2 linked regions of the Natranaerobius thermophilus JW/NM-WN-LF genome follow. The protein of the gene in region 1 binds, or shares a complex with, the protein of each later gene. Links are inferred from orthologs where the notes say so. Each region holds a gene or a part of one and is shown on either strand. Other genes may lie near its edges.

Region 1 (9,891 bases):
ACAGAAGGAGAAGCAGATTTTCTCCTATCCTTTGAACAAATGGAAACTTTAAGATGGTTAGATTATATTCACAGTGATACTAGAATAATTGTTAACGAACAACAAATTGTCCCCATGCCAGTGGCTATTGGACAGGGCAGTTATCCCAAAAATGCAATTGGGAACTTAAAAGAAGTTACAGAAAAAGTTAATGCATTTAATGCCCTTGAGGTTGCCAAAGAAGCTGGTAATATTAAGACTGTAAATGTAATCCTTGTAGGGGCACTGTCCAAATATATTGATATACCTGAAGATCATTGGAAAGAAATTATCAAAAAACGTGTTCCTCCCAAGACTTTAGAAGCCAACTTAAAAGCCTTTGACTTAGGAAAAAACAGTTAATAAGTGGATAATTTAAAGTAGACAAACAAAGTAGACAAATAAAGCTATAAAACTAAATGAGGTAAGGTAAAAAGGGGCTGTACCCCAAAAGCTACCACTTTTGGGTCAGCTCCTTTTTTGTGCACTAATTGATATATCTATGGAAAGTTTAATTATATATCCGATAAAATTTATTTATTAGACCAGTATTCATTAAACCGGTAAGACATCTTAGCTAACAACAGAGTAGAGGTAGGTCAATTATAATTTGTGTGTTTAAGCTAAAATATAGATAGATATAATGGATTATATCAAAAGTATCAATAAAAACTATTTGTTACATTAATTCCAATCCCTGTATAATTTAAGTGAGCATTTGTATCGGGATGTAATTATCTTTACAAAACTAGGGGTGAATTTAATGGTCTATCTAGATAACGGTGCCACCAGCTGGCCCAAACCGGAACAAGTTTATCGAGCAGTAGATGAGTGCCTACGCTCAGGCGGGAACCCAGGCAGGGGTGTCAACCAGAGTTCTCTGGAAATGAGTCGAATTATTTTTGAGGCTAGGTACGAACTGGCGAATTTTTTAAATATCCCAAATGAAGATAGATTGATTTTTACCAAAAATGTAACAGAAGCTATAAATATGGTGTTAAAGGGAATATTGGAGACAGGTGATCATGTTTTGATAAGTCCTATGGAACACAACTCTGTAGTAAGACCCCTAGAATATTTAAAGGAGAATAGAGGGATTAGTTACGATCTGATTCCGTCCGACTCTCAAGGAAGGTTAAATATAAGCGAGATTGAATCCTTGATAACGGAAAATACTAAATTATTAGTTTTTACCCATGCTTCTAATGTTTTGGGGACAGTCTTGCCTGCTCGTCAATTAGTGCAAATCGCAAAAAGCCATGGCTTATACACATTAATAGATGGAGCGCAAAGTGCAGGGAATATGGAAGTGGATGTAAAAGCTTTGAAGGCAGATTTTTTTGCTTTTACCGGTCACAAAGGCCTTTTAGGGCCGCAAGGTACTGGAGGACTATTTGTCAGGGAAGGAATTGAACTGGAACCCTTGATTCATGGAGGAACAGGAAGCAATTCCAGATCATTGAAACAGGATGGGATGTTTCCCGATGATTTTGAAAGCGGAACTGTTAATATGCCTGGAATTGCCGGCTTGAAAGAGGGTGTCAAATATAGTCGTGATAACCTGACAGATATTATTTCATCAAAACAACATTTGATGGAAAAACTTATGGATTATCTTCTAGATAAATCTGAAATTGATGTTTACGGACCTCCCTCTTCTTCTATTTCGGAACGAGTTGGACTGGTAACCTTTAATTTGAAAAACATTGCTGCAGATAAAGTGGGACAAATTTTGGACAGCGAGTATGAAATAATAACCCGAACGGGACTTCACTGTTCTCCCCTGGCCCATCGAACTGCTGGCAGTATAGACTTTGGAGGAGTAAGAGTGAGTATTGGCCCCTTCACCCGAGAAGATGAAATAGACCAGCTCATACAAGCTTTGGATCAAATTATTAATCAATAGCAATAACAGATTGACAAAAGATTACCTGAATTGACAATCAAGAATCAACAAAGTTCTGATTACGCAGTTGATACAATAAAAGCACCCAGAAATTATAGGGTTAAACAATGAAGAAATTCAAACACTTTTAGGAGGTGAAGAGTTATTTTGCGGCCTAAGCTCGCTGGTTTTAAAATGAGTCTGTTTGTACTGGCGTTTCTTTTAATGATGGTGCCGGCCCAAACCGAGGCAAGCGGGGACAGTGAATTTGTAGTTACTTTTGAAAAAGAAGAGATCGACCAAGAAGCTCTGGAAGAACTAAAAGAATTAGAAGTAGAGGTTAATACTCAAATTCCTCAGATTGGTGTAATTGCTGTTGAAGCTGATGAAAAAGACTTTTTAGAGAAAGCTTCCCAGATAGACGGCATCGAACATGTCACTAGAGAAGTATTTTGGGAACCCCCGGAAATTGAAAAAGAGACTTTTGATCAGGAAGAGGCTAGTGAAGAATCTAGTTTATATGAGGTATTCCAGTGGGATATCAAAAGAGTTACTCAGAATGAAAAGGCCTGGGACATTACCCGGGGAGATGATTCAGTTACGGTAGGTGTTATTGATACTGGTATTGATGCTGATCATCCGGATTTGAAGGAAAACTTAGAATTTGCTACGGTTCACTATGAAGATGCCGAAGAAGAGGACGCTTATGTAGACCCCAATGGTCACGGAACTCATGTAGCAGGTTCCATCGCTGCAGATGGTGAAGTGAAAGGTGTCGGCCCTGATCTGGGATTGGCTTCTTTCAGGGTTATGAATGATGAAGGTGTAATTCCTTCTGTTGCCACTGCCGATGCTATTGCAACGGCTGCCGATAAGGGTGTAGATGTGGTGAATATCAGCTTGGGTGCTTTACGGGATATTACAGATGAAGAATCGAGAGAGTTATACCATATGACAAGAAGAGTAGTGGAATACGCCGATGACCAGGGGATGATAATGGCAGTTTCTGCAGGTAATGATTCCAGGGATTTAAGAAAACCTATGGGTGAATTTGATGACGAAATAGATTTTGATGAAACAGGACCATTATTTGATGTATATTCTTATTTCCCTGACACTATTGCTGTTTCCGCCAGTGATATCCAAGATAATTTAGCAAGCTATTCAAATTACGGCCAGGCCAGAGTTGACTTGGGTGCTCCAGGAGGAGACTTTAATCCGGAAGACCCTGAAGATCCAACTACATTGTGTCTTAGCACATATCCGGGAGAAGGATATGCATGGATGGCAGGTACCAGTATGGCCTCACCCAAAGCTGCTGCTGTGGCAGGATTGATTATCAGTGAAAATCCAGGACTCTCTCATGATGAAGTTATTACCCAACTAAAAGAAACTGCAGAGACTATTGATCATCCATCAGACAGCAGACGGAACTTTGGTCACGGTCTGGTAAATTCTTATGAGGCGTTAAAAGACCTTGAATAACATGTGATTAACATTCAATTGATATTTAATTTAAAATAAATAATTGATTCCCAGATAAAAGTGATTATTTATCCCCTCTTAATTCGTCCTTCTTCCAGGATGAATTAGGAGGGGATTTTTATGTCAAAATGTTAAACTTTTTGAATTTCGACAATTTGAGACTCTCAATATCGACTTTGGAGGACAAATTTTATGGAGGTACAATGTTAATATATTTATTAGGGAACCTAAAAATTCCTTGTAACATACAAAAGTATTATTGAAACTTGGATGGGAGGGTGGTAAATGGAGGGAGAGGTGCTTTTAGAACAAGAGAAAACAAAAGAATCCAATTATTTGAAAATCTATACCTTGGGCGATTTTAGGGTAGAGTATCAGGGCAATTGCTTGGCAAATGTAAGAAAAAACTCAAATAAGCTCTGGGAACTTTTTAAGTACTTGCTCACAAACCGTAATAAGCGTTTACCACCTGAAAAAATTGTAGATACCTTATGGCCTGAACAGGATTATGCAGATCCCAAAACAGCGGTACATTCTTTGGTCTATCGGTTGAGAAAATTACTGGATATTAACGGAAGTATCAATGGTAAAAATGATAATAATGCTGTTAATAATTCTCATATAAATTTAGACTATTCTCAAGAGGGCTATTTGTTTAGGTTAAATCAACATAGCTGGTTAGATGTCGATGAATTTATCACACTATCGATAAAGGCAACTAAACTTTGCTACTCTAATCCGGAAACAGCCAAACAATTATATCGTGAGGCGCTTTCACTTTATAAAGGTGCCTATCTGCCTGAATACTATCATAAGTATTGGCCCATGCCTGCTAGATATTATTACCGCAGAATTTATATGAAAACTCTTACGGAGTACTTGGCTATGCTTAGAGATGAATCCAACTTTTCTGAAGTTAGCAAGGTTTGCGAACAGGCATTATTAATCGAACCTTTTTTAGAGGAAGAACAACTTCATTTATATTTTATGGAGTCCTTAGTTCAAGAAGGAAAACTAGGTGAAGCTTTATCATATTATGAATACATTAATACCATGTATAAACAAGAATTTGAAAGCTCTCTTCCTACTAAATTGCAAAATTTTTATAAGGAAATAAAAAACGGAAATGGCTCAGAATATATTAAAGGTGAAGCGCAAAATAACTACTTTGATTTGAAAGGCTTAAAGGTAAAGAAAGGAGTTCAAATTAAAAATACCAACGAATCCCAAGGTGGTTTTTACTGCAATAAAGACTTTTTTATTAAGCTGTATAAGTTAGAAAAATTAAGAAGTGAAAGAACTGAGAAACCTCCTGTATTAGTAGATCTGACTGTAGTCGAAATAGAAAATGACAATGATTTATCTTCTATTGAAAAGTATAGTGCTAAAATTGAGGAAGTTTTAGTAACAAATTTACGTAAGGGGGATGCAATTTGTCGCTGGAGTGATAAACGATTTTTAGTATTATTATCTAATACAAAAGCAGAAAATGCGTATAACTTTATTAAGCGAATTCAAACTGAATTTAATTGTGAATGTTACGAATACAATGTTTCATTAGTGGGAATACCCCTAACAAAACTACCGGAATAATAAAAAATAGAAAAAAGAGTATATTACTTTAGCCTTTAACCGCAGTTTTAGCTGCGGTTTTATTTTTTATCAGTGAGATAACAGTGAATTAACAGAGGTATATTATCAAAAAATAATTCACTTATATGTCAATTGTTAATGAATTATCAAAGTCAAATGCTACTATTAAAATTGCTGACAATTCAAAGTTAACTATAGGAGGTGATATTAAGAATTGTTAATAGGAATCTACAAAGGAGGAGTTGGTTAGATATGGTATTTAAAGTCCAACAAAAATTAACTATAGCACTAGTAATTGTTTTATTAGCAAGTATTCCTTTGGTAAGTAAAACACTCGGCGCCGATGATTATATTGACATTGCCGATTCATACGCAGTTGATGAAATTGAGGCATTATCAGATGAAGGAATAATTACCGGTGACCCCGAGGGTACTTTCAGGCCAAGTGACAGTATTAACCGTGCTGAATTTGCTGCTGTTATAACTAGGGCTTTAGAATTGGACGAGCTCCCAGAAAAGGGAACAGGCTTTGAAGATGTTCATGAAAGAGATTGGTATGCCGGGTATGTAGGTGCGCTGGTTGATGCTGGAATAACTACAGGGACAACAGAAACCACATTTTCTCCAGATGACCCTGTAACCAGAGAAGAGTTGGCAGTGTTTTTCGTGAGAGCTTTCGATTTAGAAGAAGACGCCAAGAAATTAACTGATAAACCGAATATTAATGACCTTGATCAAGTGTCTAGCTGGGCCAAAGACTATGTAGCTCTAGATCCGGCATTAAACGAAGGGGGAGTAGTAACAAATCTTTCCAGAAACTAAAACCATCCTCTACTTATAATAGAGGATGGTTTAGAATTCTTACTACTTTGTTCTAATCTCAATAACCTCTTCTCCACTTATCCAATCTACATTATGGCCTAAAAGCTCATTTGCATATCTAAGCGGAATTAACGTCCGGCTGTCTTCTATTATAGGTGAAATCTCCATTATTTTGGATTCTCCATTAACCTTAGCAGTTGTTTCACCAATAGTAAGCTTCACTTCCACTCCATCATCTTTAATCGTTACTTCTTGGGAGCTGTTATCCCAATCAAGGGAAGCACCTAATTTATCTATAACCCCTCGCAGTGGCATTAATGTACGGCCATCTCTAATAATGGGCGCACTATCTAGTTCCCAACTACCTTTCTTACTTTGTTCTGATCTATTAGAGTCAAATTTCTTTACTGTATAGTTTCCCGGTTCAAGTTCAAGGATACTGCTTCTACCTACACCTGAACCTGGTCCTCCATCTGATGGGCTCATTCCTGGATCTTCCGGTTCACTTATATTGTTTACAACCAAAGCATTACTAATTTCTCTACCGGGCCTTGTTATGTAATCACCTTCATAATAAAGACCTGAACTTGCACCACCGTCTAGAGCCATAGCTTCTGTCAGTCCTAATTCAACACATATAGCAGCCGTATCTTCATGGTTAGCACCGTCAACAGTTCCCATGATCACTTCATTGTCATTGTAACCAATGAAGCTTCTTCGAGCCTTGATAGTATGCCTCTCACCGGTCATCTGGTCTTTTTCTAGATCAACATCTTCTCTACCATTATTGACAAGTTTTGGTCCGGCTCCAACCATATGAATAAAATCTTCTATTTCAATTGGCTCCTCTCTATCTTCGTCACTAACAGATGGTTTGAGTTTTGCTTTATCTCCTGGGGAATAGTTTTCTGGGAGTTGTGAAACCGCCTGTTGTGTACCAAGTTCGACGACAAAACCGTTTTCCGGTATCTCTGCTGGTCCATCAGTGAATTCTACAATTCTGTTATTTTCTACAACTAATTTTGTTCCTTGTTCATCTATCACATCTTTAGAAAATTCAGGAGTATATGCAATGATCATGTTAGAATTATCAGAAGGATGGTTTATCCTACCAATTCTGATATCACGGTCTTCAATAACCAGGTTTAGACCAAATCTCATTCGAGAAACGTCTAGATCTTTAATATTTTTGATACCATCATCACTTTTAACAGCAAAGGTAGAGCCAAAACCCATAAGATGAAGCAATTGTCCATCTTTCATAATTGCACCAGAAGGATACCTTTCATCATCTTCAGAAGTGTAAGCATCGAAGAAGGTACCGTTGATGGCAGCTATACCGTCTTCCCTTTGGGCATGGGAAGATAGGGAATCAACAGTGCCCACTTCATCATATGAAGTTGTAAAACCATAATCACCGGCTAGAGGTATTTTAATATAGTTTACACGATAATCACCTCTATCGGTTTCTACTAACTTGTCCTCTTTTGTTGTAAGATCACTTGAAGCAAAGGCCAAAGACGAAAGACACGAAAGTAATAGAATAATAATTAAAGATAAAAACACAGTTCTTTGAAATATCGACATTTAAATCCCCCTATCTATATAAGATTAACACACAGTAATATATTCTCTTTATAAATAAAACTACCTGCAAAAAACTGGAATAAAGAAGAAAAATCTTCAGTTTTCGACAAACTTAGAAAAGCTGCTCCAGGTCTATAATCCTAGAGCAGCTTGAGCAGCTTGGTGTATATATCCATTATTATGTTGTAAAACTCACTTCTTATCTACTCTGGTATCCACTCCTCAACAACATCCCGATTATCCTCGATCCATTCCCTTGCAGAACCTTCTTCATCGCCTGTTTCGTCAATCATTCCCATGAGCTCGCCCAGTTGTTCATCGGTTAAGTACATATTTGCCACTAACTCTGCCACTTCCGGGGCATCTTCTGAAAAACCTCGCCTTGATAAGGCTTCAATGCGTTCTGCCTCACCGTAAACCAGTTCGGGATCCTCCAAAAATTCCAGATCCCACTCGGCAAACTTCCAATGGGGAGTCCAACCGGTAACCACGATCCATTCTTCATTATTTATAGCACTGCTTAATTCTGCTGTCATGGAAGCCGCACTACTAGAAACCAGTTAGTAATCTGCCAGGGAATCATATAAGTCCATGGCTTCATTTGTATTTTGCATTATTCCCGCACCGGAGTCTATTCCAACAATTTGTCCTTCAAACTCATTATAGTATTCATCCATTTCGTCGATACTTTCAACTTCCACGTATTCCGGGACAACTAAACCGATTCTGGCATCATCGTAGACTGTGCCTAACTGTTCAATGTCGTCACCGTGTTCTTCCATATAGTCCTCATGGGTGATTGGAAGCCAACCCGCCATGTATAAATCTTCTTCTCCGCTAGCTAAGCTGGTGTAAACCATGCCCAGTTCTGCCGTGGTGAGATTTACGTCATAACCCATTTCATCTTCCAAAATAGCAGCAACCAAATGGGATTTGGCAATGGCACATGCTCATTCCCCAAAAGCTATCCTGATTTCTTGTTGTTCATCTTCAATTAATTGACATCCTGTCATGGTAAATGCTTGACCTAGCATTAATGTAATCACTAACAAAATTATAGGAATTCGAAGTTTCATAATTGAGATACCTCCTATTGCGTAGGGTCAACTATATTTTTTGAAAACAGCTGTTTAAATATGTATCTACTTGATGTTCTCGAGGTTTTATAATGACTTTTTTTTATGGTTTTTTCAATTGACTCCCATAATTTTTTGTATTAAACTTAAGTCGTAAAAGGTTTTAGTAAAACGATTTAGTAAAACCTTTTATGATCCAATCGAGATTATTTAAGTAAGTTACGATATTAATATTTTCTTATGAAAGGACGTCCCCAATGGCCACGATTAAAGATATTGCCAAGAAAGCTGGGGTTTCAATCACCTCTGTTTCCCAGGTGCTAAACAACAAGGATATGGGCATCAAAGAAGAGACCAAAGAAAAGATCCTTGCAGCAGCCCGGGAGCTGGACTATAAGCCTAATTACCTCGCTCGGGGCTTAATTACTAAAAAGACCAATACCTTGGGACTTATCATTCCAGACATTACCAACCCTTTTTTCCCCCAGGTGGTCAGGGCCATTGAGGATACGGCCAATTACCAAGGATACAATATGATACTTTGCAATACCGATGATGATGTGGACAAGGAGAAATTATACCTCAGAGTTCTTGAAGAAAAATGCGTAGACGGAATTATTTTTACAAGTTCAACTAAATCTTCCAAAAGTTATCTGGACCACCTGGAGAACAATGATACACCCTTTGTCCTTTTAGACAGGAGTTTTTCAGGTCCTTTGGACTTTCCCAAAGTTTATACTGACGGTTATAAAGGTATTAAACTAGCCATGAATCACCTGATTACAAGAGGCCATAGAGACATTGCTTTTCTTTCAGGTCCTGAAACATCCCAAACGGCCAAAGACCGCCTCGAGGGATACAGACAAGCCTTGAGTGAAGCCGGTCTCACTCCCGAATCAGAGTCACAATTGATCTATTATGGTGATTACAAGGCCCTCTCGGGAGAGCAAGGAATAGCCGAGCTGTTGGATACAAATCCGCATATCACAGCAGTAGTAGCAGCTAATGATCTCATGGCGGTGGGAGCTATGCGAACTATTAAAAATCGCGGCCTAAAAATTCCGGAGGATATATCAATTATCGGATTTGACAACATTCAAACCTCACGACTAGTAGATCCACCCCTGACTACGGTGGCACAACCTTCTTATCAAATGGGACAAATGGCGACTGATATTTTGATCGACATGATCGAAAAGACCACTAATATTACTGGGAAAAGCACTCATCCCGAAACTAATCAAACTTCACAGGATTTCGAATCACTTAAAATCCAAGAAGTCAAGCTAGAGCCCGAATTAATCATCAGAAATTCAGTTAAATAGTATGGATTAAGATTAAATAAGGAATAGACTTCGGCCAGTGAGGCCCAGAAATCTGGAAATAAGTTATCAACATTCAACTTTTATACATCCAAAAAATAAA
Region 2 (5,925 bases), 2.6 Mb from region 1 along the record:
ACTTGTTTCACATGGGATACTTGAGTTTTAAGACTCATTACTGGTTTTAGTGAAATTTTTTCCTTCATGTGCGGAGAAGGATATAAACCGAATAAGGCTAGTCCAACCCTAACCATATCAAAATATGCATCTGGCAAGTCAATAGTAGCAGGACTGTTAGCAGCATGTTTTAGAGGAATTTCAATACCTTCATCTTCTAACATCTTTAAGGCTTTTTCAAAGCTATTGATTTGCTGTTGTGTATAAGTCTTATCTTCCTCATCTGCTACTGAAAAATGCGTGAAAACACCTTCCACTTCTAAGGATGGCAATTTGCTAATATTTTTGACAAACTCAGCACTATTTTCTGGAGCTATTCCTATCCGACCCATGCCTGTATCAATTTTTACGTGAACAAAGGCAGTTTTCCCCATTTTTCTAGCGGTTTGAGAAAGGGCTTCTGCCATTTCATAGGTATAAATTGTGGGAGTGATACCATATTTCAAACATACATCAACATGCTCTACAGGTGTATAGCCAAGAATTAAAATAGGAGCAGCGATTCCTGCTTTCCTTAGTTCCACAGCTTCGTCTAAAATAGCTACACCTAAATAATCTACACCTTGATTCAATAGTTCTTCGGCAATTTCAACAGCTCCATGACCATAACCATCAGCTTTAATGATACCCATGATTTTTTTATTGTTCACATGCTCTCTTATCCGATTAAAGTTATAAGAAAGATTGTCCAAGTTAATTTCAGAAAAAGTCGGTCTTACAGGAATAGATTCAGACATATTGTCACCTCACACCTCATTATGCACAATTATAAAGGTAGTCCTGTAAATAATCAAATTAATTACACCTAAATAATATATTCAATGTAAAAGAAAATTATCCTCCCTTAAATATATTTTTTAAAGATTCTACTAAATCAGAAAAAATAGTGGACCTCCAAAAAGGCCCACCTACTTACTTACAAAACTCTTTGCCAGTGATAACATTTTTTCTTCGTCCTCAGCTCCTATAATTGTAAATTTTATATCTCCATATCGCCAATAAATAATATTCTTGTCTTCTACTGTTTCTAACCAAAAATCTACATTCTCTTTTGATTTGTGTTCATAATCACCTTCATCGGATAAAATACTTGGATCCTCCTTATCTTTATTTTCTAGGAGGGTCTGGGTAACAATATACTCTTCCTCTATTTTTTCCTCTATTTCTTCAGCAATTATTCTCATAGAAAGCCAGTCAGAATGTTCACAGGCGTATATTGATTTAATAAACTCATCATCTAACTCTGGTACTTTGGGATCAAAGTTAAGTGCTAGTTCATCCAAATTTTCCTTTTTATACTCATGTAATTCACATTTAGGCTCTAAAGGTTCTTCAAAGGCCATTTCTAATAACTTTTCATCAAAGTCAGTATGGCTTATGTGAGATTGATTCCACTTAACTTCTTGATAAACAAGTTCTAGATAAGGTGAAGATTTATCTTCTCGATATAATTGGATTTTTTCGGGATATAACCCTTTATCCAGGTATAATCTATAAGTTCCAAGACCCGATTCCTTAAAGACACCTTCAAGTTTGTAACCTTCTTTAAGACTGGCAACCTCAGGGGTCAATTCACCTGCAGCCATTAATTCCAAAAAATTAATAAATAAAAAGGATAACTTATTTGATAAATCCCCTTCCGAAATATGGTAGTGTTCCTCTAAATCCCGGTGGAAAATATCTATTTCTCCATTCTTGGCAATAAAGGTTTGGTGACTTCCTGTAGCTTGATTTTTTTCAGTTATATCAACTCTTAATTTATTAGGATGGAGATATCTTTCCTCAACTGCGTAGTCACGTAAATTTTCTGCCCCTTCCTCTCCTACCGTTAAATGTCCGCTTAGGTAATAATCATCAAGATCAGCCAAAGTTTCTTGAGACCAAGTTTGTAGCTCCTCTGTGGTTAATTTTTGACAAGAAGTAGTAACTACCATAAGAGTTACAGGGATTATAATAAGTATAAATATTCCCTTCACTCTAGGAATTTGTTCCACCTCCGATCTATAGCAAAGCTTTCAGCAAGTCAGCCCTGCTGACTATTCCCAACAACTTTCCTTCTCCCACTACGGGCAAACGTTTTACATTTTTTTGATCCATAGTAGTAGCAATTTCCTCAATGCCAGCTTCAGGGCCAACAGTAACAACTTGGTCAGACATTAAATCCTTTACTTGAGTAGCTACATATTTTCTAAGTTGTTCAAAAAATTCATCCTGACTTTCAGTAAAGACTATGCCACCTAAAAATTCAATATATCCTGGAGGAGAAATCCGTTTGTGTTTTCCAAGTAAATCCCCTTCAGTTATTATTCCAACAAGGTCATTTTGTGAATTAATAACTGGAATTCCGCTAATCTCCCTATCTGCCATAAGTTTAGCAGCTTCCTCAACAGTACTTTCAGGGGAAACTGTCACTATATCCGTTGACATTATGTCTTTTGCACGCATGTTATTAACCCCTTTCTTGTAATCTTTTGGCGTTCTTAAACTGATATTTTTAAAATAATCTCTGATTAACTTTTATCGTTAAGATATTGAAATGCATCTGGTAATGAATTCCACAGATCAGTTGCTGTCATACTTGCTTCTCCACTTTGGGATCTAGCTTTTTCACCAGCAATTTTATGGAGATATACACCAAGAATGGCACCTTCTTCAACAGTCAAACCTTGACCAATTAAAGAAGTAATGATACCTGTTAATACGTCACCACTACCTCCCGTTGCCATCCCGGAATTACTGGTGGATACAATATAAGAACTACCATGGGGAGAAGCAATTATAGTCGGTGTCCCTTTAAGTACGATAACAGAATTCCATTCCTGAGCACTTTGTGTCACCAGATTTATTGGATTAGATTTAATTTCATCTATTGATTTATCTATTAACCGACTATATTCTCCAATGTGTGGTGTTAGAACTTTAGGTGTAGCAGAACTACTAAGCCAATTAGTATTCCCCACTAAAACATTTAAGCCATCTGCATCCAATACAAGGGAAGTGTTAAAATCTAACAGAGCTTTTTTTACAACTTCTTCAGTTCCTTTTTCCGTCCCCAGGCCTGGACCCACAGCCATAACATCTGGACCGTGTTCTAAACCAGTGACAGTTTTTTCTAATTTTTCGTGGACTTGTTGTGCTAAGACACCGTCCTTTGATGGTAAACACCAAGTCATAACTTCTGAACCTACTTTTGATTGAGCCGTTCTTTCTTCTGATTCAGGTACAGCCCATGTAACGAGTCCAGATCCACTTTTTACAGCGGCCATTGATACTAATACCCCAGCACCCAACATATGGCTAGAACCTGCTATAATAGTCACTCTACCATAATGACCTTTATGGGTATCAGGCAAGCGCTGTGGAAGTAGGTTAGCCGCACTACCTTCGGTGACTAGATAATTTTGTGATTCGTTTTTCGTTACAATCCAATTGGGAATCCCTATAGGCACAGTCAGTAATTCTCCAGTAAAATGGGCTCCTGGATAAAATAATAAACCTGTTTTTGGTTGAGCGAAGGTTACTGTTATATCTGCCATGACGGCATTACCATCAACTTCTCCTCCTGAGCCAGAAACCCCTGAAGGAATATCTACACTGATAGTTAGACAATCTTTTCTTCTACTTTGGTTGGCAATTTGAATACAGGTATTAAATGGTTCTTTAGGTGCACCTGCTAAACCTGTACCGAGTAATGCATCAAGGATAATATCTGATTCAATAATTAGATTGTTCAGAGAAGTTAAATTATCCGTACTTCTTTGGTCTATTGTATGTATTTTAATGTCATCTCTATGCTTGATAATTTCCCAATTTGTCAGGGCATCTCCTGAAAGTTTATCGGCCTTACCGATTAAAACCAAGCTAACATTAATTTCTTTCATGGCCAGCTGTCGAGCTACTGCAAATCCATCCCCACCGTTATTTCCAATCCCGGCTAAAACAGTGACCTGAGTTTGATTATAGTCGGCCTTCATGTTGTTTAAGAAATTTAGGACTACATTAGTAACGGCAGTAGCGGCATTTTCCATCAGAACTATCCCGGGAATTCTACCCTCATCTATGGCCATTTTATCAATTTGAGCCATTTCCTCTGGAGATACAACCTTTAGCATGAAAAACCTCCTAACATTAAGTTTAGATCACTTATTTAAAGAGTATAAATATACAGTTAACTACGGTAAGAATGGCTTAATTAATACTTCTCCAAAAAACAGATAGTCCCTGCTTTTTAGGCAGGGACTCCTTGTATTTAGTGGAAAATATGGAAATTAATTTATCATATACTATCTCATTTTATATTGACTCAGATTAATTTATGGATTTTACTGGGTTTCATTGGATTCGTCTTCATGTTCTTGTTCTTCGTCATCTTCTTCTCCCAAATAATTTTTAATGGCCTTAGTTAGAGCATCAGCAGCCAAATTAGAACAGTGGAGCTTATTTTTTGGTAAACCATCTAATTCATCAGCTACATCCTTATTCTTAATATCTCTAGCTTCATTAATATGCTTTCCTTTTGCCATTTCAGTTACTATGCTGCTTGTAGCAATAGCTGCTCCGCATCCAAAAGTTTTAAATTTAATATCTTCTATTTCTTCATTGTTATTAACTTTAATGCTAATCCTCATAATATCTCCACAAGTTACATTTCCTACTTCACCAACCCCATCAGGGCTTTCTACCTCTCCCACATTCCTCGGATTTTGAAAATGGTCCATCACTTTCTCATTATACATCTATCATCCCTCCATTAATTACTGTAATTAGCTTCTTTACCCTTCCAAATGGAAGACATATCCCTTAATCTGTTGACTATTTCAGGAACAGCTTCGATGACATAATCAATTTCCTCTTCGGTATTATCTCTACCTAATGTCAATCTAAGAGAACCATGAGCAGTTTGATGACTTAAACCCATTGCCATTAACACATGGGACGGATCAAGAGAACCAGAAGTACAAGCAGATCCACTAGAAGCTGCAATCCCCTTCATATCAAGGTTTAATAACAGGGATTCACCTTCTATATATTCAAAACTCATATTGACATTATTGGGAAGTCTGCGTTCAGGGTGTCCATTCAAGCGACTATCTTCTACTTTAGAAAGACCTTCAATTAATTTGTCTCGTAATTTTTGAATGTGTTTTCCTTTAGTATCTAATTCTTCAGTGGCTAATTCTATTGCTTTACCTAAACCTACAATTCCTGGAACATTTTCCGTTCCTGGCCTGATTTTTCGTTCTTGAGCCCCTCCGTGTACTACTCTCTGTAATTTAGTGCCTTTTTTGATATATAAAGCGCCAATTCCCTTGGGTCCGTAAAATTTATGGGCTGAAAGAGTTAACATATCTATCCCCAAGTCTTGAACATCGATTGGGATATTCCCTACTGTCTGAACTGCATCTGTATGGAAATAAACATCATTATCTTTAGCTATTTCAGCCAGTTCTTTGATTGGCTGAATAGTTCCAACCTCGTTATTACCATGCATGATAGTAATTAAAACAGTGTCTTCATTGATGGCTTCTTGTAAGTCCTTGGGATTAACCAGACCATATTTATCAACTGGTAAGTAGGTGACTTTATATCCCTTTTCCTCCATTGCTTCACAAGTATCTAAGACAGCATGATGCTCAATCTGAGTAGTAATTATATGATTTCCTTTATCTCCTATTTTTTCAATAACACCTTGAATAGCTAAATTATCCGATTCTGTGCCACCAGAAGTAAAAATAATCTCCTCTGGTTGAGCATTAATGGCATTGGCCACTTGTTCTCTAGCCTCGTCAACTGCCTTTCTCACTTCTCTTCCAAAGCTGTGGATACTGGAAGGATTTCCGAAATTATCCTGTAAATATGGTTTCATTGTTTCAAATACTTCTTCAC

The links.
Region 2: the proteins of NTHER_RS13610 (region 1) and nifU are in contact, whole or in part, in a solved structure (PDB 5XT5), measured with the Bacillus subtilis proteins. The link is inferred for Natranaerobius thermophilus JW/NM-WN-LF from one-to-one orthologs.

What each region holds. Positions count from the first base shown.
Region 1 is NC_010718.1:2,900,497-2,910,387, reverse strand. The notes cover bases 1-2,852. They hold NTHER_RS13610 (aminotransferase class V-fold PLP-dependent enzyme), read left to right. Parts: upstream 1-781; coding sequence 782-1,924; downstream 1,925-2,852. Other genes in these bases: NTHER_RS13605 (S8 family peptidase), read left to right, coding at 2,099-2,852; NTHER_RS13615 (indolepyruvate oxidoreductase subunit beta), read left to right, coding at 1-381. In the rest of the region: more of NTHER_RS13605, read left to right, coding at 2,853-3,388; NTHER_RS13600 (AfsR/SARP family transcriptional regulator), read left to right, coding at 3,674-4,981; NTHER_RS13595 (S-layer homology domain-containing protein), read left to right, coding at 5,234-5,803; NTHER_RS13590 (stalk domain-containing protein), read right to left, coding at 5,846-7,390; NTHER_RS16425 (hypothetical protein), read right to left, coding at 8,341-8,466; NTHER_RS13580 (LacI family DNA-binding transcriptional regulator), read left to right, coding at 8,724-9,791. UniProt on the Bacillus subtilis protein: Type II cysteine desulfurase that acts as the initial step in the SUF-like Fe-S cluster assembly pathway.
Region 2 is NC_010718.1:319,511-325,435, reverse strand. Bases 3,069-5,925 are described here. They hold nifU (Fe-S cluster assembly scaffold protein NifU), read right to left. Parts: upstream 4,776-5,925; coding sequence 4,362-4,775; downstream 3,069-4,361. Other genes in these bases: nifS (cysteine desulfurase NifS), read right to left, coding at 4,790-5,925; NTHER_RS01675 (bifunctional ADP-dependent NAD(P)H-hydrate dehydratase/NAD(P)H-hydrate epimerase), read right to left, coding at 3,069-4,151. Outside these bases: alr (alanine racemase), read right to left, coding at 1-776; NTHER_RS01685 (hypothetical protein), read right to left, coding at 948-1,973; NTHER_RS01680 (CBS domain-containing protein), read right to left, coding at 2,041-2,484; more of NTHER_RS01675, read right to left, coding at 2,550-3,068. UniProt on the Bacillus subtilis protein: Part of the SUF-like system that mediates the biosynthesis of iron-sulfur (Fe-S) clusters. Acts as a sulfurtransferase and thus transfers sulfur from SufS to SufB.